2 regions of the Citrobacter sp. C1 genome follow, and region 1 is predicted to be linked to the other one. Evidence: predicted binding sites of a transcription regulator. Region 1 holds the regulator's gene; the other holds the start of a gene.
The links. The regulator ArgR, encoded in region 1, controls arginine synthesis, uptake and breakdown. The targets are predictions, from matches to a motif close to ANTGAATAAAAATACANT.
Positions count from the first base shown of each region.

Region 2: argC (N-acetyl-gamma-glutamyl-phosphate reductase) is a predicted target of ArgR. The motif match lies at 4,037-4,054, and genes of this name have one in related genera.

Region 1 is NZ_CP115035.1:447,083-462,949, forward strand. Features, by position in the region: gene yhdP (AsmA2 domain-containing protein YhdP) at 1-2,017, shown strand, start outside; gene tldD (metalloprotease TldD) at 2,106-3,551, shown strand; gene aaeR (HTH-type transcriptional activator AaeR) at 3,645-4,574, opposite strand; gene aaeX (p-hydroxybenzoic acid efflux pump operon protein AaeX) at 4,759-4,962, shown strand; gene aaeA (p-hydroxybenzoic acid efflux pump subunit AaeA) at 4,970-5,902, shown strand; gene aaeB (p-hydroxybenzoic acid efflux pump subunit AaeB) at 5,908-7,875, shown strand; gene IB214_RS02270 (hypothetical protein) at 7,993-8,271, shown strand; gene yhcN-B (DUF1471 family stress response protein YhcN-B) at 8,330-8,596, opposite strand; gene argR (transcriptional regulator ArgR) at 8,971-9,441, opposite strand; gene mdh (malate dehydrogenase) at 9,878-10,813, shown strand; gene degS (outer membrane-stress sensor serine endopeptidase DegS) at 10,990-12,057, opposite strand; gene degQ (serine endoprotease DegQ) at 12,147-13,514, opposite strand; gene zapG (Z-ring associated protein ZapG) at 13,683-14,081, opposite strand; gene zapE (cell division protein ZapE) at 14,274-15,401, shown strand; gene rplM (50S ribosomal protein L13) at 15,620-15,867, shown strand, end outside.
Region 2 is NZ_CP115035.1:4,782,594-4,798,460, forward strand. Features, by position in the region: gene oxyR (DNA-binding transcriptional regulator OxyR) at 1-384, opposite strand, end outside; gene argH (argininosuccinate lyase) at 677-2,050, opposite strand; gene argB (acetylglutamate kinase) at 2,158-2,934, opposite strand; gene argC (N-acetyl-gamma-glutamyl-phosphate reductase) at 2,942-3,946, opposite strand; gene argE (acetylornithine deacetylase) at 4,102-5,253, shown strand; gene ppc (phosphoenolpyruvate carboxylase) at 5,534-8,185, shown strand; gene IB214_RS22900 (phosphoethanolamine transferase CptA) at 8,398-10,131, shown strand; gene IB214_RS22905 (AraC family transcriptional regulator) at 10,283-11,134, shown strand; gene fsa (fructose-6-phosphate aldolase) at 11,403-12,065, shown strand; gene gldA (bifunctional L-1,2-propanediol dehydrogenase/glycerol dehydrogenase) at 12,077-13,180, shown strand; gene katG (catalase/peroxidase HPI) at 13,287-15,467, opposite strand; gene metF (methylenetetrahydrofolate reductase) at 15,635-15,867, opposite strand, start outside.

The DNA of each region.
Region 1 (15,867 bases):
GAAGACCGACGGCGTCAATTTAGGTGGGGTGAGAGCCAGCAACCTGACAGCTGATATTCCCGACTACGCGAAAGAAAAGCTGCTGATTGATGCCGACATTAATGGTCCGGGCAAGGCAGTTGGACCGTATTTTGATGAGACGCCGTTGAAGGATTCACTGGGCGCCACGCTGGAGCAGCTCCAGATTGACGGCGATGTGAATGCTCGCTTACATCTGGATATCCCCTTTGATGGCTCGCTGGTGACGGCCAAAGGTGATGTTAACCTGCGTAATAACAGCCTGTTTATTAAGCCACTCGACAGTACATTAAAGAACCTGAACGGCAAATTTAGCTTTATCAACGGCTCACTTCAAAGCGAGCCGATGACGGCCAACTGGTTTAATCAGCCGCTGAACGTCGACTTTTCCACCACCGAGGGTGCTAAAGCCTATCAGGTTGCGGTAAACCTGAACGGGGACTGGCAGCCAACCCGCATGGGTATCCTGCCAACGCAGGTGAACGAGGCCTTAGGCGGCAGCGTAGCGTGGAATGGCAAAGTGGGTATCGATCTTCCGTACCATGCCGGGGCGACCTACAGCATTGAGCTTAAAGGTGACCTGAAGAATGTAAGCAGTCACTTACCTGCGCCGCTGAATAAAGCGGCCGGCGAGTCTCTGCCATTGAACGTGAAGGCCGACGGCAACCTGCGCAGCTTCGATTTGACGGGCAACGCGGGGCCTAAAAATCACTTTAACAGCCACTGGCTGTTGAATCAGAAACTGACCCTTGATCGTGCTATTTGGGCTTCTGAAAGCCGCACTGTGCCTGACCTGCCCGAGCAGCAAGGTATTGAGCTCAATTTGCCGCCAATGGATGGTGCGCAATGGTTGGCACTGTTTAACAAAGGCGCGGCGGACAGCGTGGGCACCAATGCGGACTTCCCGCAGCGTATAACGGTGCGCACGCCGTCGCTATCGTTGGGCGGTCAGCAGTGGAATAATCTCAGTATTGTATCTGAGCGTTCACTGAACGGCAGTAAAGTGCAGGCGCAGGGGCGTGAGATCAACGCGACGTTGGCGATGCGCAATAACGCACCGTGGCTGGCAAACGTGAAGTATCTCTATTACAACCCGAGCGCCGCGAAACCCGCACCGAACGCCACTCCGGCCTCACCGTTTTCCGCGATCAATAACGTCAGCTTCCGTGGCTGGCCTGACGTTCAACTGCGCTGCGAAGAGTGCTGGATGTGGGGGCAGAAATACGGGCGCATCGATGCTGACGTCGCGATTAAGGGTGATACGTTGACCCTGGATAACGGACTGCTGGATACGGGCTTTGCCAGACTGACCCTCGACGGTGAATGGGTTAACGCGCCGGGTAATGTGCGTACGTCGCTTAAAGGAAAACTGAACGGTAATAAAATTGATTCTGCGGCCGGTTTCTTTGGTGTATCGACCCCGATCCGCAACTCCTCATTCAACGTCGAGTACGATTTGCACTGGCGTAACCCGCCCTGGGATCCGGATGAAGCGTCGCTGAATGGTATTTTGCGGACCCGTCTGGGCAAAGGTGAGATTACTGAACTCAGCACCGGGCATGCGGGGCAGTTGCTGCGCCTACTGAGCTTTGATGCGTTGCTGCGTAAACTGCGTTTCGATTTTAGCGATACGTTTAACGAAGGCTTTTATTTTGACTCCATTCGCAGTACGGCGTGGATAAAAGATGGCGTGATGCATACCGACGATACGCTGGTGGATGGTCTGGAAGCCGATATCGCCATGAAAGGCTCGGTCAATCTGGTGCGCCGTGAGCTGAATATGGAAGCCGTGGTCGCGCCGGAAATTTCTGCCACCGTGGGGGTTGCCGCCGCATTTGCCGTTAACCCGATTGTCGGCGCGGCGGTGTTTGCCGCCAGTAAAGTTCTGGGGCCGCTGTGGAGCAAAGTCTCGATTCTGCGCTATCGCATTACTGGTCCGGTCGATAAACCGCAGATTAACGAAGTTCTGCGCCAGCCGCGTAAAGAAAGCCAGCAATGATTTGACGGGGGCGAGTAATTGCCCCAATCTCAGTAAATATGATCTTCTTACCGCTGTTTTACGGCGGCAACTAATGAGTAGCAAAACGATGAGTCTGAACCTGGTAAGTGAACAATTGCTAGCGGCGAATGGCCTGAAACATCAGGACCTGTTTGCCATTCTGGGCCAACTGGCCGAACGCCGTCTTGATTACGGCGATCTCTATTTTCAGTCGAGCTATCACGAATCCTGGGTTTTAGAAGACCGCATCATTAAAGATGGTTCTTACAATATCGATCAGGGCGTTGGTGTACGTGCCATCAGCGGCGAAAAAACCGGGTTTGCCTATGCGGACCAGATAAGTCTGCTGGCGCTGGAGCAAAGTGCTCTTGCTGCCCGTACTATTGTGCGCGACAACGGTGATGGCAAAGTGAAAACGCTGGGTGCAGTAGAGCATCAGGCGCTTTATACCTCACTTGATCCGTTGCAGAGCATGAGCCGTGAAGAGAAGCTGGATATTCTGCGTCGCGTTGATAAGGTCGCGCGTGCCGCCGACAAACGTGTGCAGGAAGTGACCGCTAGCTTGACCGGCGTTTATGAGCTGATTCTGGTTGCGGCGACTGACGGTACGTTGGCGGCTGATGTTCGTCCTCTGGTGCGCCTGTCCGTTAGCGTGCAGGTTGAAGATGACGGTAAGCGTGAACGTGGCGCTAGCGGCGGTGGTGGTCGTTTTGGCTATGACTATTTCCTCGCCTCCCTTGACGGCGAAGTCCGTGCCGATGCATGGGCGAAAGAAGCCGTGCGCATGGCGCTGGTGAATCTCTCCGCGGTAGCCGCGCCAGCAGGCGCACTGCCGGTCGTGCTGGGTGCAGGCTGGCCGGGCGTGCTGCTGCACGAAGCGGTCGGTCATGGCCTTGAAGGTGACTTCAATCGTCGTGGGACATCAGTCTTTAGCGGCCACATGGGTGAGCTGGTGGCATCTGAGCTGTGCACCATCGTGGATGACGGCACGATGGCGGATCGCCGTGGTTCAGTGGCTATTGATGATGAAGGTACGCCAGGCCAGTACAATGTCCTGATTGAAAACGGTATTCTGAAAGGCTATATGCAGGACAAGCTGAACGCGCGTCTGATGGGTGTAGCGCCGACCGGTAACGGACGTCGTGAATCTTACGCTCATTTGCCAATGCCGCGCATGACCAATACCTATATGCTGCCGGGTAAATCTACGCCGCAGGAAATTATTGAGTCCGTTGAATACGGTATTTATGCTCCGAACTTCGGCGGCGGTCAGGTGGACATCACGTCCGGGAAGTTTGTGTTCTCAACGTCTGAAGCGTATCTGATTGAAAACGGTAAAGTGACCAAGCCGGTGAAAGGTGCGACGCTGATCGGCTCCGGCATCGAAGCGATGCAGCAGGTTTCGATGGTGGGTAATGACCTTAAACTGGATAACGGCGTCGGCGTTTGCGGTAAAGAAGGGCAGAGTCTGCCAGTGGGCGTGGGTCAGCCGACGTTGAAGGTAGATAGCCTTACCGTAGGCGGTACCGCGTAACTGTACATGCCGGATGGCAACGCTTCGCGTTTTATCCGGCCTACATATCTGCACCGACCGTAGGCCCGGTAAGCGAAGCGCCACCGGGCATTTTTATTTATCTTTACCCCTGCCGTACATCCCCTGAAACAACTGCGCCACATCGACAAAATAATCTGTGAGAGAGTTAATCACGACCTGCACCTTGAGCGGCAGCTTGTCTTTTTCCGTATACAGCGCGTAAACCGGACGCGGATCTGACTGGTAGCGGGGCAGCAGGATCTCCAATTCACCACGATTGATCTCATTGATCACCCACATCAGTGGGACATAGGCAATCCCCGCGCCTGCGGCCAGCCAACGCACCAGCGTCATGGGATCGTTGGTTACGAAGCGTCCCTGCGGGATCAGTCGGGTTGAAATCCCTTCCGGGGCAATAAGCTCAAATTCATTATCTGGACGCACGCTGTATTCCAGCCATGAATGGTTGCTGAGATCGGCGGGTTTTTCCGGGATGCCAAACTGGGCGAGATAGCTTTTAGCGGCACAGACCACCATTGGCATCGTCCCCAGACGACGTGAAAAAAGACTGGAGTCCTGGAGAGCGCCCACACGGATAACCACGTCCAGACCGTCAGCAATTAAGTCCGGGGCCGGGATGCCGGTGACCAGATTGACCGCCAGTCCGGGGTACTCTTTCAGCATTTTCGCGGTCAGTCCGGCGAGGACATTTTGTGCCATGGTTGAAGAACAGCCGATCCGCAGTGTACCGATCGGCGTGTTGTTAAACGCATAGAGCTGCTCATGAACGTCCTGCACTTCGTGCAGCATGCGACGGCAGCCCTGATAATAAATTTTTCCGGCCTCGGTCAACCCAATGCTGCGTGTACTGCGGTTTAGCAGCTTAACCTGCAGTTCATCTTCCAGTTTTGATACCGTCTGGCTTATTGATGAAACGCTCATTTGCAGTTGTCTGGCAGCGGCGGTGAAGGAGCCAAACTCGACGACTTTGGCGAACACCGACATACGTTTTAATCGTTCCATTGTTCACTCTGGCTTAAAAGTGATTTAGATCACATAATATAGATAACAGCATAACAGTTACGTTAATATATTATTATTCAAATAACAGCTATGTCGCTCTCGCCTGGCTCATCCTTGCCCTTCTCTGCGGTGACATACGCTCAATAAACGATCGCCTGCACTCTCTTAAGCTACCAAGGTCAACATGAGTCTGTTTCCCGTTATCGTGGTGTTTGGTCTTTCCTTCCCACCGATTTTTTTCGAGTTACTTTTGTCACTGGCGATTTTCTGGCTGGTGCGCCGGGTGCTGGTTCCAACTGGCATCTATGATTTTGTCTGGCATCCGGCCCTGTTTAACACCGCGCTGTATTGCTGTCTGTTCTATCTAATAACGCGCCTGTTCGTTTGAGGTTGAAGTGAAAACACTAACAAGAAAACTCTCCCGTACGGCCATGACTCTCGTACTGGTCATTCTGGCTTTTATCGCTATTTTCCGCGCATGGGTCTATTACACCGAGTCGCCGTGGACGCGTGATGCGCGTTTTAGTGCTGAGGTTGTTGCTATCGCCCCGGACGTCGCGGGCCTGATTACTCACGTTAACGTGCATGATAACCAGCTGGTGAAAAAGGATCAGGTCCTGTTCACCATCGACCAACCGCGCTATAAAAAAGCCCTCGAACAAGCCGAAGCGGACGTCGCCTATTATCAGGTCCTGGCGCAGGAAAAACGCCAGGAAGCGGGGCGTCGTAACCGTCTTGGCGTTCAGGCCATGTCCCGCGAAGAGATTGACCAGTCGAATAACGTGCTGCAAACCGTATTACATCAGCTGGCGAAGGCGCAGGCGACCCGCGATCTGGCAAAACTCGATCTTGAACGTACGGTTATCCGTGCGCCAGCCGACGGCTGGGTGACGAACCTTAACGTCTATTCCGGTGAGTTTATTACCCGTGGTTCGACGGCGGTGGCGCTGGTCAAACAGCACTCTTTCTACGTGCTGGCGTATATGGAAGAGACCAAGCTGGAAGGTGTGCGTCCGGGTTACCGCGCTGAAATTACGCCGCTTGGCAGCAACAAGGTTTTGAAAGGTACCGTTGATAGCGTGGCGGCGGGCGTGACGAATGCCAGCAGTACGCAGGATGCGAAAGGCATGGCGACCATTGACTCCAACCTTGAATGGGTGCGACTGGCTCAGCGTGTGCCAGTGCGCGTCCGTCTTGATGACCAGCAGGGAACGCTGTGGCCAGCCGGGACCACGGCGACGGTGGTCATTACCGGGAAGCAGGATCGCGATGCCAGCCAGGAGTCCTTCTTCCGTAAAATGGCGCACCGTCTGCGCGAGTTTGGTTAATTGCGATGGGCATTTTCTCCATTGCCAATCAGCATATCCGCTTTGCGTTAAAACTGGCATGCGCCATTGTGCTGGCGCTGTTCGTTGGCTTTCATTTTCAGCTTGAGACCCCGCGCTGGGCGGTGTTGACCGCAGCGATTGTGGCAGCAGGCCCCGCTTTTGCGGCGGGCGGAGAACCTTATTCGGGTGCGATCCGCTATCGTGGGATGCTGCGTATTATCGGGACGTTTATCGGCTGTATTGCGGCACTGGTAATTATCATCAGCATGATCCGTGCGCCGCTGCTGATGATCCTCGTGTGCTGTGTCTGGGCCGGTTTTTGTACCTGGATCTCTTCGCTGGTGAAGATCGAGAACTCCTATGCCTGGGGGCTTTCGGGTTATACGGCGCTGATTATCGTCATTACTATCCAGGCTGAGCCTCTGCTGACACCGCAATTTGCCCTCGAGCGCTGCAGCGAGATTGTGATCGGTATTGTCTGCGCAATTGTTGCTGATCTGCTCTTTTCTCCCCGCTCGGTGAAACAAGAAATTGACGTTGAACTGGACAGCCTTCTGGTGGCGCAGTATCGGCTTATGCAACTGTGTATTAAGCATGGTGACAGTGAAGAAGTGGACAAAGCCTGGGGCGATTTAGTTCGTCGGACTGCGGCGCTGGAAGGCATGCGCAGTGACCTGAATATGGAGTCCTCACGCTGGGGGCGCGCCAACCGCAGGCTCAAAGCGCTGAATACGCTGTCACTGACGTTGATTACCCAATCCTGTGAAACCTATCTTATCCAGAACACGCGTCCGGAACTGATTACGGATACCTTCCGTGAGCTGTTCGATACGCCGGTGGAAACCGTGCAGGATGTGCATAAACAACTGAAGCGCATGCGCCGGGTGATGGTCTGGACCGGCGAGCGCGAAACGCCGGTGACCCTTTATAGTTGGGCCAGTGCGGCAACCCGTTACCTGCTGCTGAAACGTGGGGTGGTTAGCAACACGAAAATCAGCGCTACGGAAGAAGAGATCCTGCAGGGTGAGCCGGTGGTGAAAGTGGAATCCGCCGAACGCCACCATGCGATGGTCAACTTCTGGCGCACCACGCTGTCCTGCGTGCTGGGCACCTTGTTCTGGCTGTGGACTGGCTGGACGTCAGGTAGCGGCGCAATGGTGATGATTGCGGTGGTGACCTCACTGGCGATGCGTTTACCCAACCCGCGGATGGTGGCAATCGACTTTATTTACGGCACGCTGGCGGCGTTACCGCTGGGTGCGCTCTACTTTCTGGTTATCATCCCCAATACGCAGCAAAGTATGTTGTTACTGTGCCTGAGCCTGGCAGTGCTGGGGTTCTTTCTGGGCATCGAGGTTCAGAAGCGACGTCTGGGCTCAATGGGCGCGCTGGCCAGTACCATTAACATCATCGTGCTGGATAACCCGATGACCTTCCACTTTAGTCAGTTCCTCGACAGTGCGCTTGGGCAGATTGTCGGATGCGTGTTGGCGTTTCTGGTGATCTTACTGGTGCGTGATAACTCGCGTGACAGAACCGGTCGTGTGCTGCTTAATCAGTTCGTGTCGGCGGCGGTTTCAGCGATGACCACCAATGTGGTTCGCCGCAAAGAAAACCATCTCCCGGCGCTTTACCAGCAGCTCTTTTTGCTGATGAACAAATTCCCCGGTGACCTGGCGAAGTTTCGTCTGGCGCTGACGATGATCATCGCACACCAGCGTCTGCGCGATGCACCAGTACCGGTAAATGAGGATTTATCCGCCTTTCACCGTCAGCTGCGACGTACTGCCGATCACATCATATCCGCAGGGAACGACGACAAACGCCGACGCTACTTTAGCCAATTGCTGGAGGAGCTGGATGTCTATCAGGAGAAGTTAACCCTCTGGCAAGCGCCGCCTCAGGTGACGGAGCCGGTGAAGCGACTCACCGGTATGCTCCACAAATACCAGCATGCACTGACCAGCAGTTAAGACTGATAAACCGACGCCAGAAGCGTCGGTTTTTTTATGGCTATACTTACCTGATGTGTGGGAATCCCTGCATAGAGAGAGCCTGTAGAGCGACTGGCGTTGGGATGGTAGCTATAGATGAACATCTATACATTTGATTTTGACGAGATTGAAGAACAGGGTGATTTCTACCGCGAGTTTACGCGGGCATTCGGCCTTGCTCGGGAAAAGGTAAGCGATCTCGATTCGCTGTGGGAGGTGGTGATGGGCGACGTTCTACCTCTGCCGCTGGAGATTGAGTTTGTCCATTTACCGGACAAACAACGCCGACGCTACGGAGCGCTGATTTTGCTGTTTGATGAAGCAGAAGAAGAGCTGGAAGGGCAATTACGCTTTAACGTCCGTCATTCAATGTAAGGCATAAAAAAGCCCCCGACAGGCGGGGGCAAGTCGTCTCGGACCAGACGACGAGGGTTTATTTGTACAGTTCAGCGGTTGCGTGCCAATGCGCGCCTTCACGCAGTTCGGTCACGCGGTAGCTGCTGGCGCCTGCTTTTTCAGCTTTGGCGACGATTTCCTGACGCATATCCATCGGTGAGCTGCCAATCTGAGAAACAGAGATGGTACCCATGGATTGCAAATTCTGTGCTTCTTGTGTGTTCACCTGATTAACCGCCGCACTGGCGCCAAAAGAGAGAACGGAAAGAAGGCTTAAGGTTGCAACAGTCGTTTTGATTTTCATGATATTTACCTCGTCGAATTCTTTTATTGGGGTCTTCGTTTCGTGACCCTCATCACAAAATCAAGTATACACTAATCACTCGATAAATTAATACCACGCTAATGGTTTCTGCTGTAATTAAGTGTTAAGAAATGTGGTTTTAATAACTTATTGGAATTAAAAACGCATAATTGAACTCATTATTTTAAAAAATACAGTAAATTCATGGTGATAGTTAATTTCGCAATTTGTGCGTTTATAATTCGAGGTATTCACTGTGTGAATGTTTTTGGGTAGTGAAACGCACTATTTGTTAAATGGCAGGCAGAGGAAAAGAGTGGTCAGGAGTCAGAAAGAAAGGTTTTTCCCCGCCACGTGATGCGACGGGGAGGGGATCACAGTTCTTGTTCGAACAGTTCCAGAATAGCTTCGTACAGATCTTTTACCGAGAACCCCATCGCCGGAGTGGTGAAGATAGTATCGTCGCCCGCAATAGTGCCGAGGATACCTTCTGCTTTACCCAGTGAATCCAGCATACGTGCGATCAACTGTGCGGCGCCTGGGCTGGTATGAATGACCACCACGGCATCGTTGTAATCAATGTCCAGCACCAGATTTTTCAGTGGGCTGGAGGTTGTCGGTACCCCCAACTCTGCCGGAAGGCAGTACACCATTTCCATTTTGGCATTGCGGGTACGCACGGCGCCAAACTTGGTCAGCATGCGTGAAACCTTGGACTGGTTGATATTATCAAAGCCCTGATCCTGCAATGCGAGGACGATTTCGCCCTGAGAGCTGAATTTCTCTTCCTTGAGAAGCGCTTTAAACGCCTTTACTAATTCTTCTTGTTTTGCCGAGCTTCGCATAAGTCACCCGTAATATGGCGGTAGAAACAACATTATTGTGCATACAGATGAATTTTTATGCAAACGGTCTGCCTCATTCAAGGCTGAAATAATGTTATGAAAGAGCGGAATTTTATCAAATTTCGTTATCAAGAAACATGCCTATGTCACGGCATGCAAATAAGCTTAAAAGTAAATCAATTGTTATCAAATTGATGTTGTTTTGGGAGGGCAGTTAGGTATATTGTCAGCACCTGTTGGAAAGTTGCTCTACTGTGCGAGTCGTATTGAATTACGTAACTTAGCTTTTAATTTACGTAAGTTAAATGCATAAAAGCCAAATTTGCGCAACTACGCATTCTTGACGCGTGGTTGTTGTGTTCATCGGATTTGTGAATTATGGTCGCCGCCGCGGAGCAACAGACACTTTGCTTATCAATATAATAAGGAGTTTAGGATGAAAGTTGCAGTCCTCGGCGCTGCTGGTGGAATCGGTCAGGCGCTAGCATTACTGTTAAAAACCCAACTGCCTTCAGGTTCAGAACTCTCCCTGTACGACATCGCTCCAGTAACGCCTGGTGTGGCCGTTGATTTGAGCCATATCCCTACTGCTGTGAAAATCAAAGGTTTCAGCGGCGAAGATGCGACCCCGGCACTGGAAGGTGCTGACGTAGTACTGATCTCAGCAGGCGTCGCGCGTAAACCGGGTATGGACCGTTCCGACCTGTTTAACGTCAACGCAGGTATCGTGAAGAATCTGGTTCAGCAGGTTGCGACCACCTGCCCGAAAGCATGCATCGGTATCATCACTAACCCGGTGAACACCACCGTTGCAATCGCTGCAGAAGTGCTGAAAAAAGCAGGCGTTTACGACAAGAACAAACTGTTTGGCGTGACCACGCTGGACATCATCCGCTCCAACACCTTTGTGGCGGAACTGAAAGGCAAGCAGCCGACCGACGTTGAAGTTCCGGTTATCGGCGGACACTCTGGCGTGACTATTCTGCCACTGCTGTCACAGATCCCTGGCGTAAGCTTCACCGAGCAAGAAGCTGCTGAGCTGACCAAACGTATCCAGAATGCGGGTACTGAAGTCGTCGAGGCTAAAGCCGGTGGCGGTTCCGCAACCCTGTCTATGGGCCAGGCCGCAGCACGTTTCGGTCTGTCGCTGGTTCGCGCACTGAACGGCGAAAAAGGCGTGGTGGAATGTGCATACGTTGAAGGTGACGGCCAGTACGCTCGCTTCTTCTCTCAGCCGCTGCTGCTGGGCAAAAACGGCGTAGAAGAGCGTCAGTCTATCGGCAAACTGAGCGCGTTTGAACAGAGCTCGCTGGAAGGCATGCTGGACACGCTGAAGAAAGATATCACCCTGGGCGAAGAGTTCGTTAAGTAACGCGACAAGGGGCCGGATGCAAATACCTTATCCGGCCTACGGTCAGCGTGTATTTGTAGGCCTGATAAGCGTAGCGCCATCAGGCATTACGTGCTAAGTCCCTACGATATCGCCTAATAAAAACCGGAGCTAATTCAAATTGCTCCGGTTTTTTATGGTAAGTGGGAGACGTGATGTTAATTGGTGGCCGGGTATTCCTGAATGGTGACCTGCAGCGTTAACTGTTTATCATCACGCATCACGACGACGGAGATCACTGAGCCTGGGCGAATTTCCGCTACCTGATCCATGGTCTCCAGCGCAGAGACGGCCGGTTTATTATTGACCGAGATAATCAGATCGTTAACCTGAATGCCTGCTTGTGCCGCCGGGCCATCCGGGGAGACTTCGTTAACCACAATCCCCTGAATTTGATCCATTCCGCCGCCCTGCGCGTGCAGTGGCGCAATCTCGCGACCGCTAATCCCGATATACCCGCGAATGACGCGACCATCACGAATCAGCTTATCCATAATCTTGGTTGCTAACTGGAACGGAATAGCAAAGCCGATCCCTTCCGGCGTTTCGCCATCGTTGCTCTTATCAAACGACAGGGTGTTAATGCCCATCAGCTCACCCAGCGAGTTGACCAGCGCACCGCCGGAGTTGCCGTGGTTGATAGAGGCGTCTGTTTGCAGAAAGTTTTGCCGTCCCGTGGGGTTCAGGCCAATACGACCGGTGGCGCTGATGATCCCCTGAGTAATGGTTTGCCCGAGGTTGTACGGGTTCCCGATAGCAAGAACGACGTCGCCAATGTGCGGTATCCGTTTGTTGTTGATAGGGATTGTGGGCAGCCCACCAGAGGCGTTGATTTTCAGCACCGCCAGGTCAGTCAGGGTATCGGAGCCGACCAGCAGCGCTTCAAACACGCGTCCATCCTGCAGAGCGACGATGATTTGGTCGGCATCATTAATCACGTGTTTGTTGGTGATGATATAGCCGCGCTGATCCATGATAACGCCGGAGCCGAGCGTGCGGATCTCGAGCTGGTTGTGCGTCGTGCTGTTCATACTGCGGTTATACACGTTAACAACGGCGGGGGCGGCACGGCGAACCGCCGGGTTATAGCTGGCAGGCGTTTCATCAGCACTGTCAAACTGGGGTGCTGTAAGCGTATTAATTTTGCGCAGAGAGGGCATCGCGGCCAGCAGAATGGCGCCGACGATTAAACCAATCGCGACCGAACGTAAAAGCTTCACAAACATGATAGCGGCGTCATTAAAAAGGGGAACGGCAGCAGCATATCACGAGTTTACCGGACATCACACGGTGGGCTGATGTCCGGTCTACCAGCTTAACGCAGGAGCAGATAAATATTCTCGTTACCGCGTACCACCTGCAACGCGATGATCGACGGTTTCGCTTCCAGCACCTTGCGCATTTCGGCAATGGAGTTCACGCGATCGCGGTTTACACCGATGATAACGTCATCTTTGTGCAGACCGGCTTGCGCGGCTGGGCTGCTTTTTTCGACGTTATCAATCTTGATGCCTTTAGTGCCGTCTTTTAACTGACCGTCGCTAAGCGTTGCACCTTGTAATGCTGGGGCGATCATTTCCGCACTGGCGGACGACGACGTGCTGGTATCCAGTGTGACTTCCACCTCCAGTGGCTTACCGTTACGTAGCAGACCCAGTTTAACCTTGGTGCCCGGTTCAGTGGTGGCAATACGCGAACGTAACTCGGCAAAACTGTTCAGCGGCTTGCCGTTGAGGCTGGTAATGACGTCACCGGATTTCACGCCCGCCTTCGCGGAGCCAGAGTTCGGCAGCACTTCGCTAACAAACGCGCCGCGCTGTACATCCAGCTTGAACGCTTTGGCGATGTCGGCGGTCATTTCCGTCCCTTTAATACCCAACAGGCCGCGTTTGATTTCGCCAAACTGCATTAACTGCTGCGCCAGCGTGCGCGCCATGTTGCTGGGAATGGCAAAGCCAATGCCGATACTGCCGCCGCCCGGTGCCAGAATGGCGGTGTTAATACCGATCAATTCACCATTCAGATTAAGCAGCGCGCCACCGGAGTTACCCCGGTTAATGGACGCATCGGTCTGAATAAAGTTTTCCAGACCTTCCAGATTCAGGCCGCTGCGACCCAATGCCGAGACGATGCCGGAGGTTGCCGTTTGCCCCAGCCCGAACGGGTTACCGACGGCGACGGCAAAATCACCCACGCGGAGTTTGTCGGAGTCGGCGATGGCAATTTGTGTCAGGTTGCTAGGGTGCTGGATTTGCAGCAGGGCGATATCGCTCTGATCGTCGCTACCAATCAGCTTGGCGTCAAACTCGCGACCGTCGTTGAGCTGGATACTGATCTTCTGTGCCTGATTAATAACGTGGTTATTGGTTAGCACGTAGCCTTTGGCGGCGTCGATGATGACTCCTGAACCCAGGCCTTCGAACGGTTGTGACGGCTGATCGGGTAGGTCATCGCCAAAAAATTTTTTGAATTCTTCCGGGACTTTCTGCCCCTGCGCGGCGGTACCTTCGACCCTCACGCTCACGACCGCAGGTAACACTTTCTCCAGCATTGGTGCGAGGCTGGGGAGTGCGGCTTGACCGGGAACCTGGCCGGGTATCGACGCAATGGCCTGAAACGGCGCCGAGAGAGTTAACCCGACACTTAACGCTAATGCACTCAACAGCTGGGTTTGTTTTTTCATTGATCCTGCTCTCGTACCTTGAGTAAACGGAAGATGATTCAAAACAGTTTGATGTTATTGAATTTTCGGTTTGGTCACAATGCGGCTAACGACTAAATAATAGCTGGGACGGGAAGAGAAGCGGAGGGCGCAATTGCTGCGCCCAATAAATTTCTTAACGATGTGCAGTTAGTCGCGCTTTGCGCCACTACGCAGCAGGCCGGAGGCCCCTTCGGAATAGTCGCGTGGCATCTGAACCGGTGCCTGATCGTTGCCTGCTTCAGACTCTGCCAGACGGTTACGGAACGGGTTGGATTCTGGCGACATACCCGGCAGCAGGTTGCTGGAACTTTTTGCCATATGTTGGTAGATCTGACGATAGTCGTCGGCCATGTTATCCAGTAGCTCAGCGCTGCGGGCAAAGTGGCTTACCAGCTCTTCACGATACTCTTCCAGCTCAGCTTTGTTTTTTTCCAGTTCGTACTGCAATGCCTGCTGTTGGCGTAATTTACGATTACCAAAACGCATGGCTACGGCACCAATAATGATACCGACGACTAACCCAATTAGCGCATATTCCCAGGTCATGAACATCTCCCGTTGTCTTGTGTTTCCGTAGGGTGTTGGCTTTAGGCTCCATGCCTGCGCCTGATTATGCCACTATAACCGCTAATCCCGTAGAAGTGGAATCCCGACTTTATATCGCGTAGTGTAGAACGGCCTTTTTTTCGTCAACCGTGAGCGACGGCACATCGATTCTCAAGGAATAACAATAACATCATGCAAAGCTTTTCCCCGACATCGCGTTACCTGCAGGCCCTCAACGACGGCAGTCATCAACCCGACAACGTACAGCAAGAGGCAGTGAATCGACTGGATATTATTTTCCAGGAACTGACTGCCCCAGCCCGTCCTGCGTTGCAGGAAAGTGGGCTGATTGCTCGCTTTAGCAAATTTTTGGGTAAACGTGAACCGACGGAGAGCACGCCGGTGCGTGGTCTGTATATGTGGGGGGGCGTGGGGCGCGGGAAAACCTGGCTGATGGACCTTTTCTACCATAGCCTGCCGGGCACGCGTAAACAGCGTTTGCACTTTCACCGCTTTATGCTGCGCGTACATGAAGAGTTGACCGCCCTGCAAGGGCAAAGCGACCCGCTGGACGTGATTGCCGACCGCTTTAAGGCAGAAACCGACGTGCTGTGCTTTGATGAGTTTTTTGTCTCGGATATCACCGATGCGATGCTACTCGGTGGATTAATGAAAGCGCTGTTCGCCCGCGGCATCACGCTCGTGGCGACATCCAATATTCCGCCTGATGACCTGTACCGCAATGGTCTGCAACGTGCCCGCTTTCTTCCGGCGATTGAGGCTATTAAACAGTACTGCGACATCATGAATGTGGATGCCGGAGTTGATTACCGTCTGCGTACGTTAACCCAGGCGCATTTATGGTTATCGCCGCTGAATGATGAAACCCAACGGCAGATGGATAAGCTGTGGCTGGCGTTAGCGGGAAGCAAAAGTGAACATGCGCCGACGCTTGAGATAAATCATCGCCCGATGCAGACACTGGCCGTCGAAAACCAAACGCTGGCCGTCTCGTTTACTACCCTGTGCGTCGATGCCCGCAGTCAGCACGACTATATTGCGCTATCGCGCCTGTTTCACACTGTGTTGCTCTCTGACGTCCCAGTGATGACGTCGTTGATGGAGAGCGAAGCACGCCGCTTTATCGCGCTGGTAGATGAGTTCTACGAACGCCACGTCAAGCTGGTGGTGAGTGCGGCAGTTCCTTTATATGAGATCTACCGGGGAGAGCGCCTAAAGTTTGAATTCCAGCGCTGTTTGTCGCGTTTGCAGGAGATGCAAAGCGAAGAGTATCTGAAGCGCGAACATTTAGCCGGTTAAACCCATCGCAAATCACATAAAGGGGTCGATCTTTGACCCTGACTTCTCTATAATCTTGCGACCCCACGTTACGAGAGAGTTTTTTTCCCAAAACTTTCTATGTGCCGGCATAGGCTATTCGAAGGGGTAGGTTTGCTGGACAATGTCGTGTGAACCTCAACTGACAAAACGTTTGGGTGTTCACCAACGTGTAACTAATTTATTTGGGTAAGCTTTTAATGAAAACTTTTACAGCTAAACCAGAAACCGTAAAACGCGACTGGTATGTTGTTGACGCGACCGGTAAAACTCTGGGCCGTCTGGCTTCCGAACTGGCTCTGCGCCTGCGCGGTAAGCACAAAGCGGAATACACTCCGCACGTAGATACCGGTGATTACATCATCGTTCTGAACGCTGACAAAGTTGCGGTAACTGGCAACAAGCGTACTGACAAAATGTACTACCGTCACAGTGGCTACGTCGGTGG
Region 2 (15,867 bases), 700 kb from region 1:
TTGCGCCTCATGCAGGTACATTTCCAGTTTCGGGAAGGTCTGGTGCAACATAGGAATAATATGCGGCAGCAGGTAAGGTCCTACCGTTGGGATCAAACCAATATGTAGCGGGCCAGACATTGTCTCACCCTGTTGGCTTGCCATCTCCTTGAGCACTTTGACCTCGCGCAACACGGTGCGCGCCTGATCCACCAGCAGTAAACCCGCTTGAGTGAACAGCACTTTACGACTCGTCCGCTCCAGCAGCATAACGCCAAGCTCATCTTCGAGTTTGCGGATTTGCCCACTCAGCGTTGGCTGGCTGACGTGACAGGAGTCTGCCGCTCGTCGGAAGTGACGGTGTTCGGCAAGTGCTACCAGGTATTCAAGATCACGAATATTCATTATTCATCCTCCATTGCCACGATAGTTCGTAGCGATAGGTAGCATAGCAACGAACGATTATCCCTATCAAGCATTCTGTTTAATAATGCACCACAGAAACGGAACGGTACCCCTTTAACCCTTGAAGCTACTGTCCGTTCTCATACTCGAAATAACTAAAGCCAACGTGAACGTTTGCGGACCTCTGGTCCGCTTTTTTTTGCATAAAAAAGCCCGGCTTGATGCCAGGCTCAGATAACCATTTGCCGGATGGTGACGCGAGGGCGTTTACCGCCATCGGGCAAAACACACGTTACGCCAGGCGCGCCTTCGCGTAGTCGATCGCCTGCGCTACCTGCTGCGGTGAAACGCCCCCTTTCGCCACACGCTTATCGAGGCACGACTGTAGCGAGAGGATCGGGTACACGTCATCGCCAATCACGGCGCTGAATTTTTGCAAATCAGCCAGTGACAGTGCTTCCAGCGGTTTGCCCTGACGAATCGCCTCAACTACCGTTTCACCCACGATATGGTGTGCTTCACGGAACGGGACGCCTCTCGCCACTAGATAATCGGCCAGCTCCGTAGCGTTGGCATAGCCCTGCTGCGCGGCTTCCTGGCAACGTGGGCGTTTTACCTGAATACCGTCCAGCACCAGCGCCGCCATATGCAGGCAGTCCAGCCAGGTATCGAGTGCATCGAACAGCCCTTCTTTGTCTTCCTGCATATCCTTGTTATACGCCAGCGGCAGTCCTTTCAGCGTCATCATCATGCCAGTCAACGCACCTTGCACGCGGCCACATTTGCCACGAATCAGCTCTAATGCGTCCGGATTTTTCTTCTGCGGCATTAATGATGAACCGGAGGTTACGCGATCGGACAGTTCCACAAAACCAGCTTCCCCGGTATTAAAGAAAATCAGATCTTCAGCAAAGCGTGACAGGTGAACCATACCGATAGAGGCATCTGAGAGGAGCTCCAGAACATGGTCACGATCGGATACGCTATCCAGACTATTGCGGGTCGCCGAGGCGAAACCCAGCCAGCCAGCCAATTGCTCGCGATCGATTTCATAGGCAGTACCCGCCAGTGCACCGCAGCCTAACGGGCTGACATCCAGACGCTTGAGTGTATCCTGCAGACGGCTCTCATCACGCGCCAGCATTTCAACATAGGCCAGACACCAATGAGCAAACGTCACCGGCTGGGCACGCTGCAGGTGGGTATAACCCGGCATGACGGCATCCTGATTATTCTCTGCTGTCACCACCAGCGCGCTTTGCAACTGACGGTTAGCAGACAACAATTCAAGCACCGTGTCTTTGCACCACAGTTTAAGATCGGTTGCTACCTGGTCATTACGGCTACGCCCGGTATGCAGTTTTTTACCCAACGGCCCGACTTTATCGATGAGCTTGCCTTCTACCCAACTGTGAATATCTTCCGCATCGCTTTGCAGGATCTGTTGCGGGTCGAGGCGTACTTCTTCCAGCAGAGTATTCAACGCCTCTTCCAATTGACATTGTTCATCAGCAGTCAACACACCGACCGTGACCAGCGCTTTGGACCAGGCCACAGAGCCGACGATATCCTGCTCGGCCAAGCGGTAGTCGAAGCGCAAAGAGTCGTTGAACTGTTTGAACCGCTGATCTGCTGCCTGTGTAAAACGCCCACCCCAAAGTGCCATAACGAATTTCCTTAATATGATATTTTTCCCGGTGGCGCTACGCTTACCGGGCCTACAAAACCCATGCAGGCCGGATAAGGCGACGCTGCCATCCGGCACAGTAATAGTTAAGCCAGAATACGCGTACCGATCGGCGTGCCGTTAAACAGCGCCGGGAGTTGTTCGGCATGACGCCAGGAAGCGATATCCACTGGACGTCCCAGCGTACGTGCCGCGTCCAGCGCCGCGTTCACCTTCACAATCATGCCATCGGTGATAATACCCTGCTCAATCAGCTGTTCTGCTTTGGCTGCGGTCATTTCGGCAATCCGCTGGCCTTTACCATCCAGAATACCGCTGACGTCAGACAACAGGATCAGATCCGCACCCAGCGTTGCCGCCAGCGCCGTCGCAGCCTGATCGGCATTGACGTTCATCAGTTGCCCTTCTTCCGTGACGCCTATCGAGCTGACGACCGGTAGAAAACCGTTTTCCAGTAGCGTGTTAATCAGCTTAGGAGAACCAGGCTGTGCCAGTCCAACATGACCTAACGCTACATCGAGCTGGGTCACTTTTACGCTGTCACCATCGCCAAGGTACAGACCAACAGCGTCAATATGGTGTTTCTTCGCCCACGCCAGCAGCGTTTTATTCGCCGTTCCGGCTAGGGCACCGGTAATGATGTCGATCTGGTCGGCTGGCGTCACGCGCAGACCATTTTTCTTTGTCACCGGCAAGTTGAGCCCTTTCATCAGCTCGTCAACCACGCAGCCGCCACCGTGCACAATGACCAGCGGACGCTGGTGCGACTCGCGATAATTGACCAGAGCGGTAAACAAACGCTCCAGCGCCTCTTCGCTATCCAGTAAAACGCCGCCCAGCTTGATAATTAATGGATTCATCATTGCACCCTTAAAGAAGAGACTGCGTTTCAGCAAAGCCGAAACGGATATTTGCGCACTGCATCGCCTGTGCGGCAGCGCCTTTCAATAAATTGTCTTCGGTTGCCACCACAATCAGGTGCTCGCCCTGAACGGCAAAACCGATATCGCAGAACGGTAAACCCACCACATTTTTCAGGGCCGGGACACCGTTGTCATACAGACGAACCAGCGGTTTATCACCATAGGCCTGCTGCAGTGCTTGCGCCACCTGCGCATGGGTCACGCCCGGCTTCAAACGACAGGTGATGGTTTCCAAAATGCCGCGCGGGAAGTTTCCCAGATGCGGAGTGAAAATCACGTCCACCCCCAAATGTGTGGCGATCTCCGGCTGATGGCGGTGGGTAAATACACCATACGGTTGCAGACTCACTTCACAGAAGCTGTTCGAGATGGCAGCTTTACGTCCTGCTCCACTCACACCACTGGTGGCGTTAATTACCGGCCACTGGCTGAGATCAAGCAGATTGGCATCAATCAGAGGCTTAAGCGACAACTGCGCCGCCGTGGGATAGCAACCCGGTACAGCAATCAGATTCGCGTCTTTTAGTTTGCTTGCACTCCACTCCGCCAGCCCGTAGACCGCTTGCTCCAGCAGCTCAGGATGCTGATGAGTAAAGCCATAATACTTTTCATAGAAGGCGCCGTCGTTAACACGGAATGCACCAGAGAGGTCAAACACCACGCAGCCCGCTTCCAGAAACTGTGGCGCCAGGTCATGACTAACCTCATGGGCCGTCGCCAGAAACACAACGTCTACCCCTGCGCTAAACTCGCGGATATCCGACATGGGTTGCAACGGCAAATCAACAATGCCCTTTAACTGCGGATGTAAATCAGAGATTAATTTTCCTGCATCATTGCTTTGCGCTGAGACAGTCAAAGCGGTTATGTTCATATCAGGATGGCGATTTACATAGGTCACAAGCTCTGCACCAGCATAGCCACTGGCGCCCACAATCAGCGTATTCAACATCGGGGCTGTTCACCTTCTTATATTCGGTTGCCAGGTATAAGCCTTTATCACCTCACCTTTCACTTGGTGGGTTTTATTTCGCTCAACATTATTGTATTTTTATTCACAAATACTGCATGAATATTGATACTATCATGACCCGAGGTGTGTCAACAATGAAAAACAATTTACCGCCATTTATCGAGATTTACCGCGCTCTGATTGCCACACCATCGATCAGCGCCACCGAAGAAGCGCTCGATCAAAGTAATGCAGGTTTAATCACTCTGCTGGCGGATTGGTTCAAAGATTTAGGCTTCAGCGTTGAGGTACAACCGGTTCCCGGCACCCGTAATAAATTCAATATGCTGGCAAGTACAGGCACCGGTGCAGGCGGCCTGCTGCTCGCCGGTCATACCGACACCGTACCGTTTGACGACGGACGTTGGACGCGCGATCCGTTCACCCTGACCGAACATGACAACAAGCTCTACGGACTGGGTACGGCGGATATGAAAGGTTTCTTCGCGTTTATTCTCGATGCACTGCGTGATGTCGATGTGAAACAGCTGAAAAAGCCGCTCTACATCCTGGCCACCGCCGATGAAGAGACCAGTATGGCGGGCGCACGCTACTTCTCTGAAAATACGGCGATTCGCCCGGATTGCGCGATCATCGGTGAGCCAACATCCCTGCAGCCAATTCGCGCACACAAAGGCCATATTTCCACGGCGGTACGCGTACTCGGCCAGTCTGGCCATTCCAGCGATCCAGCGCGCGGCGTGAACGCCATTGAACTGATGCACGATGCCATCGGCCATATTATGCAGTTGCGCGACTCGCTGAAAGCACGCTATCACCACGATTCATTCACCGTGCCTTACCCGACGCTGAACCTCGGCAGCATGCATGGTGGCGATGCCTCCAACCGTATTTGCGCCTGCTGCGAACTGCACATGGATATCCGCCCGTTGCCGGGAATGACGTTAAGCGACCTGAATGGCTTACTGACGGACGCGCTGGCCCCGGTGAGCGAACGCTGGCCTGGCCGACTGACGGTTTCCGAGCTGCACCCGCCGATCCCAGGTTACGAATGCCCGCCGGATCACCAACTGGTCGAGGTGGTGGAAAAACTGCTCGGCGAGAAAACCGATGTGGTGAACTACTGCACAGAAGCACCGTTTATCCAGACGCTGTGCCCGACGCTAGTACTGGGACCAGGTTCCATTAATCAGGCACATCAACCAGATGAATATCTGGAAACACGCTTCATTAAGCCAACCCGCGAATTAATTACCCAGGTTGTGCATCATTTTTGCTGGCATTAACCGAACGTCGCCTTGCTAATCCTTTAGTGGTAAGCAAGGCGATTCTTTTAACATTTGCATAAGCAACGCTTATTTGACGCGATGTGAATTAAATAACGTAAATTCCCGCCATTTTTTCGTTTGCTGAACCGATTTCGCAGCAATTGACGTCAGGTGTTTTACGTGGCTTTATAAAAGACGACTAAAAAGTTAAGTCCGAAAGATTTCGCGTTGCAGCCATTGCCGCTGGGACGCGAAAGATACAGGACATATTCAAAACAGATGGGGTGTCTGGGATCATATGAACGAACAATATTCCGCGTTGCGTAGTAATGTCAGTATGCTCGGCAAAGTGCTGGGAGAAACCATCAAGGATGCGCTGGGAGAGAACATTCTCGATCGCGTAGAAACAATCCGTAAGCTGTCTAAATCATCCCGCGCTGGCAATGAAGCGAACCGTCAGGAACTGCTCACTACGCTGCAGAATCTGTCTAACGACGAGCTGCTGCCAGTTGCCCGTGCGTTTAGTCAGTTCCTGAACCTGGCCAATACCGCCGAACAGTACCACAGCATTTCGCCAAAAGGCGAAGCTGCCAGCAACCCGGAAGTGATTGCCCGTACCCTGCGTAAACTGAAAGACCAGCCTAACCTCGATGAAGCGACAATCAAAAAAGCCGTGGAATCGCTCTCTCTGGAGCTGGTCCTGACCGCACACCCAACCGAAATCACCCGACGTACGTTGATTCATAAAATGGGTGAGGTTAACGCATGCCTCAAGCAGCTTGATAACAAAGACATCGTCGATTACGAACGCCACCAGTTGATGCGTCGCCTGCGCCAGCTAATCGCCCAATCATGGCACACGGATGAAATCCGTAAACTGCGTCCCAGCCCGGTTGATGAAGCCAAATGGGGCTTCGCCGTGGTTGAAAATAGCCTGTGGGAAGGTGTACCGAACTATCTGCGTGAACTGAATGAACAGCTGGAAGCGCATCTGAACTACAAGCTGCCCGTCGATTTTGTCCCGGTCCGATTCACCTCGTGGATGGGCGGTGACCGTGACGGTAACCCGAACGTAACGGCAGATATCACCCGCCACGTGCTGCTGCTCAGCCGCTGGAAAGCGACCGATCTGTTCCTGAAAGACATCCAGTTTCTGGTTTCTGAACTGTCGATGGTCGAAGCCACGCCTGAGCTATTAGCGCTGGTGGGTGAAGAAGGCGCGGCAGAACCTTATCGCCATCTGATGAAAATGCTCCGTTCGCGTCTGATGACGACCCAGGCCTGGCTGGAAGCGCGTCTGAAAGGCGAAAAATTGCCGAAACCTGCAGGTCTGCTGACACAAAACGAGCAGCTATGGGAACCGCTGTACGCGTGTTATCAATCACTGCAAGCCTGCGGTATGGGCATCATCGCCAATGGCGAACTGCTCGATACCTTGCGCCGAGTGAAATGTTTTGGCGTCCCGCTGGTGCGTATCGATATTCGTCAGGAAAGCACCCGTCATACCGAAGCGCTGGGCGAACTGACCCGTTACCTGGGCATTGGCGACTACGAAAGCTGGTCAGAAGCAGACAAACAGGCCTTCCTGATCCGAGAACTGAACTCCAAACGTCCACTGCTGCCGCGCAGCTGGGAACCGAGTAACGATACCCGCGAAGTCCTCGATACCTGTCGGGTGATTGCCGAAGCACCTCATGGTTCTATTGCTGCCTACGTGATCTCGATGGCAAAAACACCGTCGGATGTGCTGGCCGTTCACCTGCTGCTGAAAGAAGCTGGCATTGGTTTTACCATGCCGGTAGCGCCGCTGTTTGAAACGCTGGACGACCTCAACAATGCTGACGATGTAATGACTCAGTTGTTGAATATCGACTGGTACCGCGGTCTGATTCAGGGCAAGCAGATGGTCATGATTGGCTACTCTGATTCCGCAAAAGACGCAGGCGTGATGGCGGCGTCCTGGGCGCAATATCAGGCGCAAGATGCGTTGATCAAAACCTGCGAAAAAGCCGGCATTGAACTGACGTTGTTCCACGGCCGGGGGGGTTCAATCGGCCGCGGCGGCGCTCCGGCCCATGCGGCACTGCTCTCACAACCACCTGGCAGCCTGAAAGGCGGACTGCGCGTCACTGAGCAGGGTGAGATGATCCGCTTCAAATACGGTCTGCCGGAAGTGACCATCAGCAGCCTGTCTCTGTACACCGCCGCGATCCTGGAAGCCAACCTGCTACCACCGCCGGAACCGAAAGACAGCTGGTGCCATATTATGGATGAGCTGTCAGATATCTCCTGCAAGCTGTACCGTGGCTACGTGCGTGAGAACAAAGACTTTGTACCTTACTTCCGCTCAGCAACTCCCGAGCAGGAACTGGGTAAATTACCGCTCGGCTCACGTCCAGCTAAGCGCCGTCCGACCGGTGGGGTAGAGTCTTTGCGTGCCATTCCATGGATCTTCGCCTGGACACAAAACCGCCTGATGCTCCCGGCCTGGCTGGGCGCAGGTACCGCACTGCAAAAAGTGGTTGAAGACGGTAAACAGAGCGAACTTGAAGCGATGTGCCGCGACTGGCCATTCTTCTCCACGCGCCTTGGCATGCTGGAAATGGTGTTCTCGAAAGCGGACCTGTGGCTGGCAGAATACTACGATCAGCGTCTGGTCAAAAAAGAGCTGTGGCCGTTAGGTGAAGAACTGCGCCACCGTCTGGAAGCCGACATCAACGTGGTACTGGCAATCGCCAACGACTCACATTTGATGGCCGACCTGCCGTGGATTGCCGAGTCAATTCAGTTAAGAAATATTTATACCGATCCGTTGAACGTGCTACAGGCTGAACTGTTACACCGTTCGCGTCTGGCAGAAGAACAAGGTGAAGCCCCCGATCCGCGCGTTGAACAAGCGCTGATGGTCACCATCGCCGGTGTCGCAGCGGGTATGCGTAATACCGGTTAAGTAAGCCCCCCCCTGTCACCCTCGTACAATTGCGCGGGGGTGACCTCAAAAACGCTTGTCATAACCGTTTCATTTCAAATATATTCTTGCCTTGATTCATTTATTTTATGAATGAATCATCAACGAAACGCGATCTTAACGTCGCGACGCTTCAGATCTCCTTAAGATTTAGCCGCTACTCTTGGCGACACGATTAATGACAGGCTCACACTATGCAATCCTTACAACTCCAGACTAAACCCCCGTTTAGCTGGAAAGCCCTAGGTTGGGCACTTCTCTATTTTTGGTTTTTTTCTTCATTACTGCAGGCCATTATTTATTTTAGCGGTTATAGCGGATCGACCGGATTACGTGACTCATTATTATTTAGTTCGCTATGGTTGATCCCGATATTCTTATTCCCTAATCGTATCCGTATTATTGCCGCCGTCATTGGCGTCGTGCTGTGGGCCGCGTCGCTCGCCGCACTGAGTTATTACGTCATTTACGGGCAGGAGTTCTCACAGAGCGTGCTGTACGTGATGTTTGAGACTAATGCCAACGAAGCCAGCGAATACTTAAGTCAGTATTTCAGCCTTAAAATTGTCTTCATCGCGCTGGCCTATACCGCCGTGGCGATTCTGCTGTGGACGCGCCTGCGCCCGGTTCATATTCCCTCCCCCTGGCGTTATCTGGTGTCGTTTGCGCTGTTATACGGCTTGATTCTGCACCCGATGACCGTCAATACATTTATTAAGCATAAACCTTTCGAGCAAACGCTGAACGGTCTTGCTGCTCGTATGGAGCCCGCCGCACCGTGGCAGTTTATTTCTGGCTATTATCAGTATCGTCAACAACTAACCTCATTGAACAGTCTGCTGAATGAGAACAATGCGCTACCGCCACTGGCGCACTTTAAAGACAACTCTGGCGATGCTCCGCGCACGCTGGTGCTGGTGATTGGTGAGTCAACTCAGCGTGGGCGCATGAGCCTGTACGGCTATCCGCGTAAAACCACGCCGGAACTGGACGCGCTGCACAAATCCGATCCTAACCTGACCGTATTCAATAATGTTGTGACCTCTCGTCCTTACACTATTGAAATCCTGCAGCAGGCGCTGACCTTTGCTAACGAGAAGAACCCGGATTTATATCTGACGCAGCCGTCGCTGATGAACATGATGAAGCAGGCGGGGTATAAGACCTTCTGGATCACTAACCAGCAAACCATGACCGCGCGTAACACTATGCTGGCCGTATTTTCCAAGCAGACAGATAAGCAGTTCTATATGAACCAGCAGCGAACGCAAAGTGCGCGCGAATATGACAGCAACGTGCTGGCACCGTTTAAAGAAGTGCTGGCCGATCCGGCGCCGAAAAAATTCATCATCGTTCATCTGCTGGGAACACATATTAAGTACAAATTCCGCTATCCGGATGGTCAGGGGAAATTCGACAACAATATCGACCACGTTCCTGCAGGCCTGAGCAACGATGAGCTGGAAGCCTATAACGATTACGACAGCGCTAATGTGTATAACGACCACATCATTGCCAGCCTGATTAACGACTACAAAGCCACCGATCCGAACGGCTTCCTGCTCTACTTCTCCGACCATGGCGAAGAGGTGTATGACACGCCGCCGCATAAAACGCAGGGGCGTAATGAAGACAACCCAACGCGTCATATGTACACGGTGCCGTTCCTGCTATGGACGTCTGAAAAATGGCAGGCTGCACACCCGCGTGACTTCTCACAAGATGTCGATCGTAAGTACAGCAGCTCTGAACTTATTCATACCTGGTCTGATTTAGCGGGCTTTACCTACGATGGATTCGACCCGACACGTGCCATTACCAACCCGCAGTTCAAAGAGACAACCCGCTGGATTGGTAATCCGTACAAGAAAAACGCCCTGATTGATTACGATACTCTGCCTTACGGCGATCAAATCGGTAATCAATAACAGGCTGCCGGATGCGCTACGCTTATCCGACCTACAGCTCGCAATGACTTGTAGGCCGGATAAGGCATTAGCCGCCATCCGGCAATAATCACTTGAGGGCGGTTGCTTTCAACGTTACTGTGGCCCTGTCAGTTGCCAGCAAGGGATTCACATGTATCACGACGTCAGCCACCTTCTCTCCCGCCTGATTAACGGTCCCCTCCCGCTGCGGCAGGTGTGTTTCGCCAGCACCAACGGTTCAATGCCGGAATTAGCCTATCAGGTTGATTTTCCCCGTCTGGAAATTGTACTGGAAGGCGAGTTTGCTGATGTCAGCATCGGAAACAAACTTACCTCTGGTGATGTGCTGTACGTCCCGGCAGGTGGCTGGAATCTCCCGCAGTGGCACACGCCGGTCACCACGCTCAGCATCCTGTTCGGCAAACAGCAGTTAGGTTTCAGCATCGTTCAGTGGGATGGAAAACAATGTCAAAACCTCGCCAAACAACACGTTGCGCGGCGCGGACCGCGTATTGGCTCCTTCCTGCTGCAAACGCTACATGAGATGCAGATGCAGCCACAGGAGCAACAAACGGCCAGGCTGATCGTCGCCAGTCTGTTAAGCCACTGTCGCGATCTGCTGGGCAGCCAGATCCAGACCGCGTCGCGTAGTCAGGCGCTTTTCGACGCTATTCGCGACTATATCGACGAACGCTACGCCTCGCCGCTGACCCGCGAATCCGTCGCCCAGGCATTCTACATTTCACCGAATTACCTCTCACACCTGTTTCAGAAAACCGGGGCGATTGGTTTTAACGAGTATCTGAACCATACGCGACTGGAACACGCTAAGGCGCTGCTGAAGGGTTACGACCTGAAGGTGAAAGAAGTGGCACACTCCTGTGGATTTGTCGACAGTAACTACTTCTGTCGCCTGTTTCGTAAGAATACAGAGCGTTCTCCGTCAGAGTATCGTCGGCAATATCACAGCCAGTTAACGGAAAAAGAGGCACATTGGCAGTGAAGCCGTTGCGTAGCGACACAGACTGAGCACAAATCCATCATTTACTGGATTTTTGTAATATTCAAGAACCCTCAAAACTCTCTATACCCCAGAATAAACCCATAGCTAATTAACATGTGATGTATCTCTCACTTTGACAGATACATTACATTTATCCAGTTTTTGGCAGATTTGTCAGATAGCGCACGACTGTAAAACGCTCTTATCCTGTACGCAGAACAGCATTCCGGCAACGGGCGGCTAACCGAATATTAAGAGGGTGTTTTGTATGGAACTGTACCTGGATACCGCCAACGTGGCGGAAGTTGAACGTCTGGCACGCATCTTCCCGATTGCTGGCGTCACTACCAACCCAAGCATCGTGGCGGCAAGTAAAGAGTCCATCTGGGAGGTACTGCCGCGTCTGCAAAAGGCAATAGGCAAAGACGGCATTCTGTTCGCGCAGACCATGAGCCGTGATGCGCAGGGGATGGTGGAAGAAGCTAAGCGCCTGAGCTTCGCCGTACCAGGTATCGTCGTTAAAATCCCGGTCACCGCCGAAGGTCTTGCGGCCATCAAGCAGCTGAAAAAAGAAGGTATTACCACCTTAGGCACCGCCGTGTACAGCGCAGCGCAAGGACTGCTGGCCGCGCTGGCGGGAGCAAAATATGTCGCCCCTTATGTGAACCGTGTTGACGCCCAGGGCGGAGACGGTATCCGCACGGTACAGGAACTGCAAACATTGCTGGAGCTGCATGCGCCAAACAGCATGGTGCTGGCAGCCAGCTTTAAAACGCCACGCCAGGCGCTGGATTGCTTACTGGCAGGATGTGAAGCAATCACCCTGCCATTAGATGTAGCGCAACAAATGCTCAATACCCCTGCGGTAGAGTCTGCAATAGAGAAGTTTGAGCAGGACTGGAACAACGCATTTGGTCGGATCACTCTTTAAGGAGATAACGTATGGATCGCATTATTCAATCACCGGGTAAATACATCCAGGGTGCCGATGTTATTACTCGTCTTGGCAGTTACCTCAAACCGCTGGCGGAACGCTGGCTGGTTGTTGGAGACAAATTTGTCTTAGGCTTTGCCCAACCCGCCCTGGAAAAAAGCTTCCAGGATGCCGGTCTGGCGCTGGAAATCGCCCCGTTTGGCGGCGAATGTTCACAAAACGAAATCGATCGCCTGCGCGGCGTCGCGGAACAAGCGCAGTGTGGCGCGGTATTAGGCATTGGTGGCGGTAAAACGCTGGATACCGCCAAAGCACTGGCCCACTTTATGGGCGTGCCGGTTGCCATTGCACCGACCATTGCCTCAACCGATGCCCCCTGCAGCGCGCTGTCGGTAATTTACACCGATGCAGGTGAGTTCGATCGCTATCTGCTGCTGCCGAACAACCCGGACCGGGTCATTGTGGATACCAAAATTGTCGCGGGGGCACCGGCTCGTTTACTTGCCGCCGGCATTGGCGATGCGCTGGCAACCTGGTTTGAAGCCCGCGCCTGTTCACGCAGCGGCGCCACCACCATGGCCGGTGGTCAGTGTACTCAGGCGGCACTGGCGCTAGCCGAGCTGTGCTACAACACGCTGATCGAAGAAGGCGAAAAAGCGATGCTGGCCGCCGAGCAGCACGTGGTGACCCCAGCACTGGAGCGCGTGATTGAAGCCAACACCTACCTGAGCGGCGTCGGTTTTGAAAGCGGTGGGCTGGCCGCAGCACATGCTATTCACAACGGCCTGACGGCCATCCCGGATGCACATCACTATTATCACGGTGAAAAAGTGGCATTCGGTACGTTAACGCAGTTAGTACTGGAAAATGCGCCGGTAGAAGAAATTGAAACCGTGGCGGCACTGTGCCACTCCGTTGGTCTGCCAATCACCCTTGCCCAACTGGATATCAAGCAGGATATTCCGGTCAAAATGCGCATCGTGGCCGAAGCAGCCTGTGCCGAAGGCGAAACCATTCACAACATGCCTGGCGGAGCCACGCCTGATCAGGTTTACGCCGCGCTGTTGGTGGCAGATCAGTACGGTCAGCGATTCCTGCAAGAGTGGGAATAAGCACGGTTTGACCGGATGGCGGCTTCGCCTTATCCGGCCATGCCTAACGGCCAATAAAAATCCCCGCAATTGCGGGGATTTTCTGTATGCCATCCGGCCTCTTGCTTTACAGCAGGTCGAAACGGTCCAGATTCATCACTTTCACCCATGCCGCGACAAAGTCTTTCACAAACTTCTCGTGGGCATCGCTGCAGGCATACACTTCAGCCACTGCACGCAGGACCGAGTTAGAGCCAAACACCAGGTCAGCGCGGGTTGCCGTGTACTTCACTTCGCCGCTCAGACGGTCGCGACCTTCAAACAGCTCCTGTGACGCATCAACCGCCTTCCACTCATGACGCATATCCAGCAGATTGACAAAGAAGTCAGTGCTGAGCACGCCTGGGCGATCGGTAAAGACGCCATGCTGGCTACCATCGAAGTTTGTTCCCAGCACACGCATACCGCCCACCAGCACGGTCATTTCCGGCGGGGTTAACGTCAGTTGCTGCGCTTTATCGATCAGCAGCGACTCGGTGGTCGAAACCTCAGGACGGGAACGATAATTACGGAAACCATCGGCAATCGGCTTGAGCAGTTCAAACATCTCAATATCAGTCTGATCCTGACGCGCATCCACACGGCCCGGCGCAAAAGGTACATTGATGCTGACACCTGCCGCGCTTGCCGCCTTCTCTACACCAACGACGCCTGCCAGCACGATGATATCGGCCAACGAGGCGGTATGCGCCGATTTATAAATACCTTCCAGCACCGGCAGAACACGGGCTGCCGTCGCATTCACATCCCAGCCGCGTTGCGGATTCAGCGCCAGACGCGCCCCGTTAGCCCCGCCGCGTTTATCGCCCCCGCGGAACGTTGACGCAGAAGCCCATGCCACCGACACCAACTCGCCCACGGAAAGCCCGGAAGCCGCAATGGTCGCCTTCAGGTTAAGGATATCTTCTTCGCTTGGGTTGAAGAACGCGTGCGGCAGCGGATCCTGCCAAATCAGATCTTCCTGCGGGACTTCTGGTCCAATGTAACGTGATTTTGGCCCCATATCCCTGTGCGTCAGCTTAAACCATGCGCGGGCAAAGGCTTCGTTAAACGCCTGCGGATCGTTGAGGAAACGACGGGAGATCTTCTCGAATTCCGGATCAAAACGCAGCGTCAGATCGGTAACCAGCATCGTCGGCTTACGTTTTTTCGACGGATCAAACGGATCCGGAATAATTTCAGGAGCATCGACCGCTTCAAACTGGATAGCACCGGCCGGGCTGCGGGTCTGTACCCATTCGTATTTGAACAGGTTCTCGAAGAAATAGTTGCTCCACTGGGTCGGCGTTTGCGTCCAGACCACTTCCAGACCGGAGGTGATGTTGTCTGCGCCCACACCGCTACCGTAGCTGCTGGCCCAACCTAAGCCCTGGGCCTCAATCGGTGCCGATTCTGGATCGGGGCCGACGTGCGATGCAGGACCTGCACCGTGGGTTTTACCCAACGTATGACCACCGCCAATCAGCGCCACGGTTTCTTCGTCATTCATCCCCATGTTGCCGAAGGTGGCACGAATCGCTGCTGCCGCGGAAAGCGGTTCGCCGCTGTGATCCGGCCCTTCCGGGTTCACGTAGATAAGTCCCATCTCAGTCGCACCCAGCGGGGCTTTCGCCAGCTCTTCCGGATGGCGGTGCGTCAACCAGGCTTTTTCGTCACCCCAGTTCACATCAAGATCCGGTTCCCATACGTCTTCACGACCGGCACCAAAGCCAAAGGTACGGAAGCCGGAGTTTTCCAGCGCCACGTTACCCGCGAGGATAAACAGGTCGGCCCAGGAAATTTTCTGACCATACTTTTGCTTAACAGGCCACAACAAACGACGGGCTTTATCCAGGCTCACGTTGTCCGGCCAGGAGTTCAGTGGTGCAAAACGCTGCTGTCCGCGACCTGCGCCACCGCGTCCATCAATGGAGCGATAGGTCCCTGCGCCGTGCCATGCCATACGGATAAACAAACCGGCATACGTGCCCCAGTCAGCGGGCCACCACGGTTGAGATTCGGACAGGAGGGCTCTGAGATCCCCTTTCAGGGCAGAATAGTCGAGTTTGCTAAATTCTTTGCGGTAATTGAAATCTTCACCCAATGGGTTTGAACGGTTGGAGTGTTGGTTCAAAAGGTCTACGCGGAGTTGATTCGGCCACCAGTCGCGGTTATTTCTTCCTGCTCCCGCGCTGGGATCGTGACCGCCTTGATGGAAAGGACACTTACCGGCAGTTGATGCGTTTTGGCTATCGTCGGACATGCTCATCTATATGCTCCCTTTACAGTGTTCTAGCTACGATATACACCACCAGAGATAAGATATAGTCGAAAAAACCCACAGATTCGATAGCTAAATCCTTTTATATTTTTAGTTACAGAGATGTAGATCAAAATGATCAACAAAAAGCCCTCCGTAGAGGGCTGATGTTACAATTAAGCAGGCCTGACGCCCAGCGTATGGCATATCGCGTAGCTCATCTCGGCGCGATTGAGCGTATAGAAATGGAAATCTTTCACCCCTTCACGGCTTAAAATCTTCACCATGTCCATGGCAATGTTAGCGCCCACCAGCTTGCGGGTTTCCGCGTCATCATCCAGACCGTCAAACATCGTCGACATCCAGGAAGGGATGCGCACGTTGGTCATGTCAGCGAATTTTTTCGCCT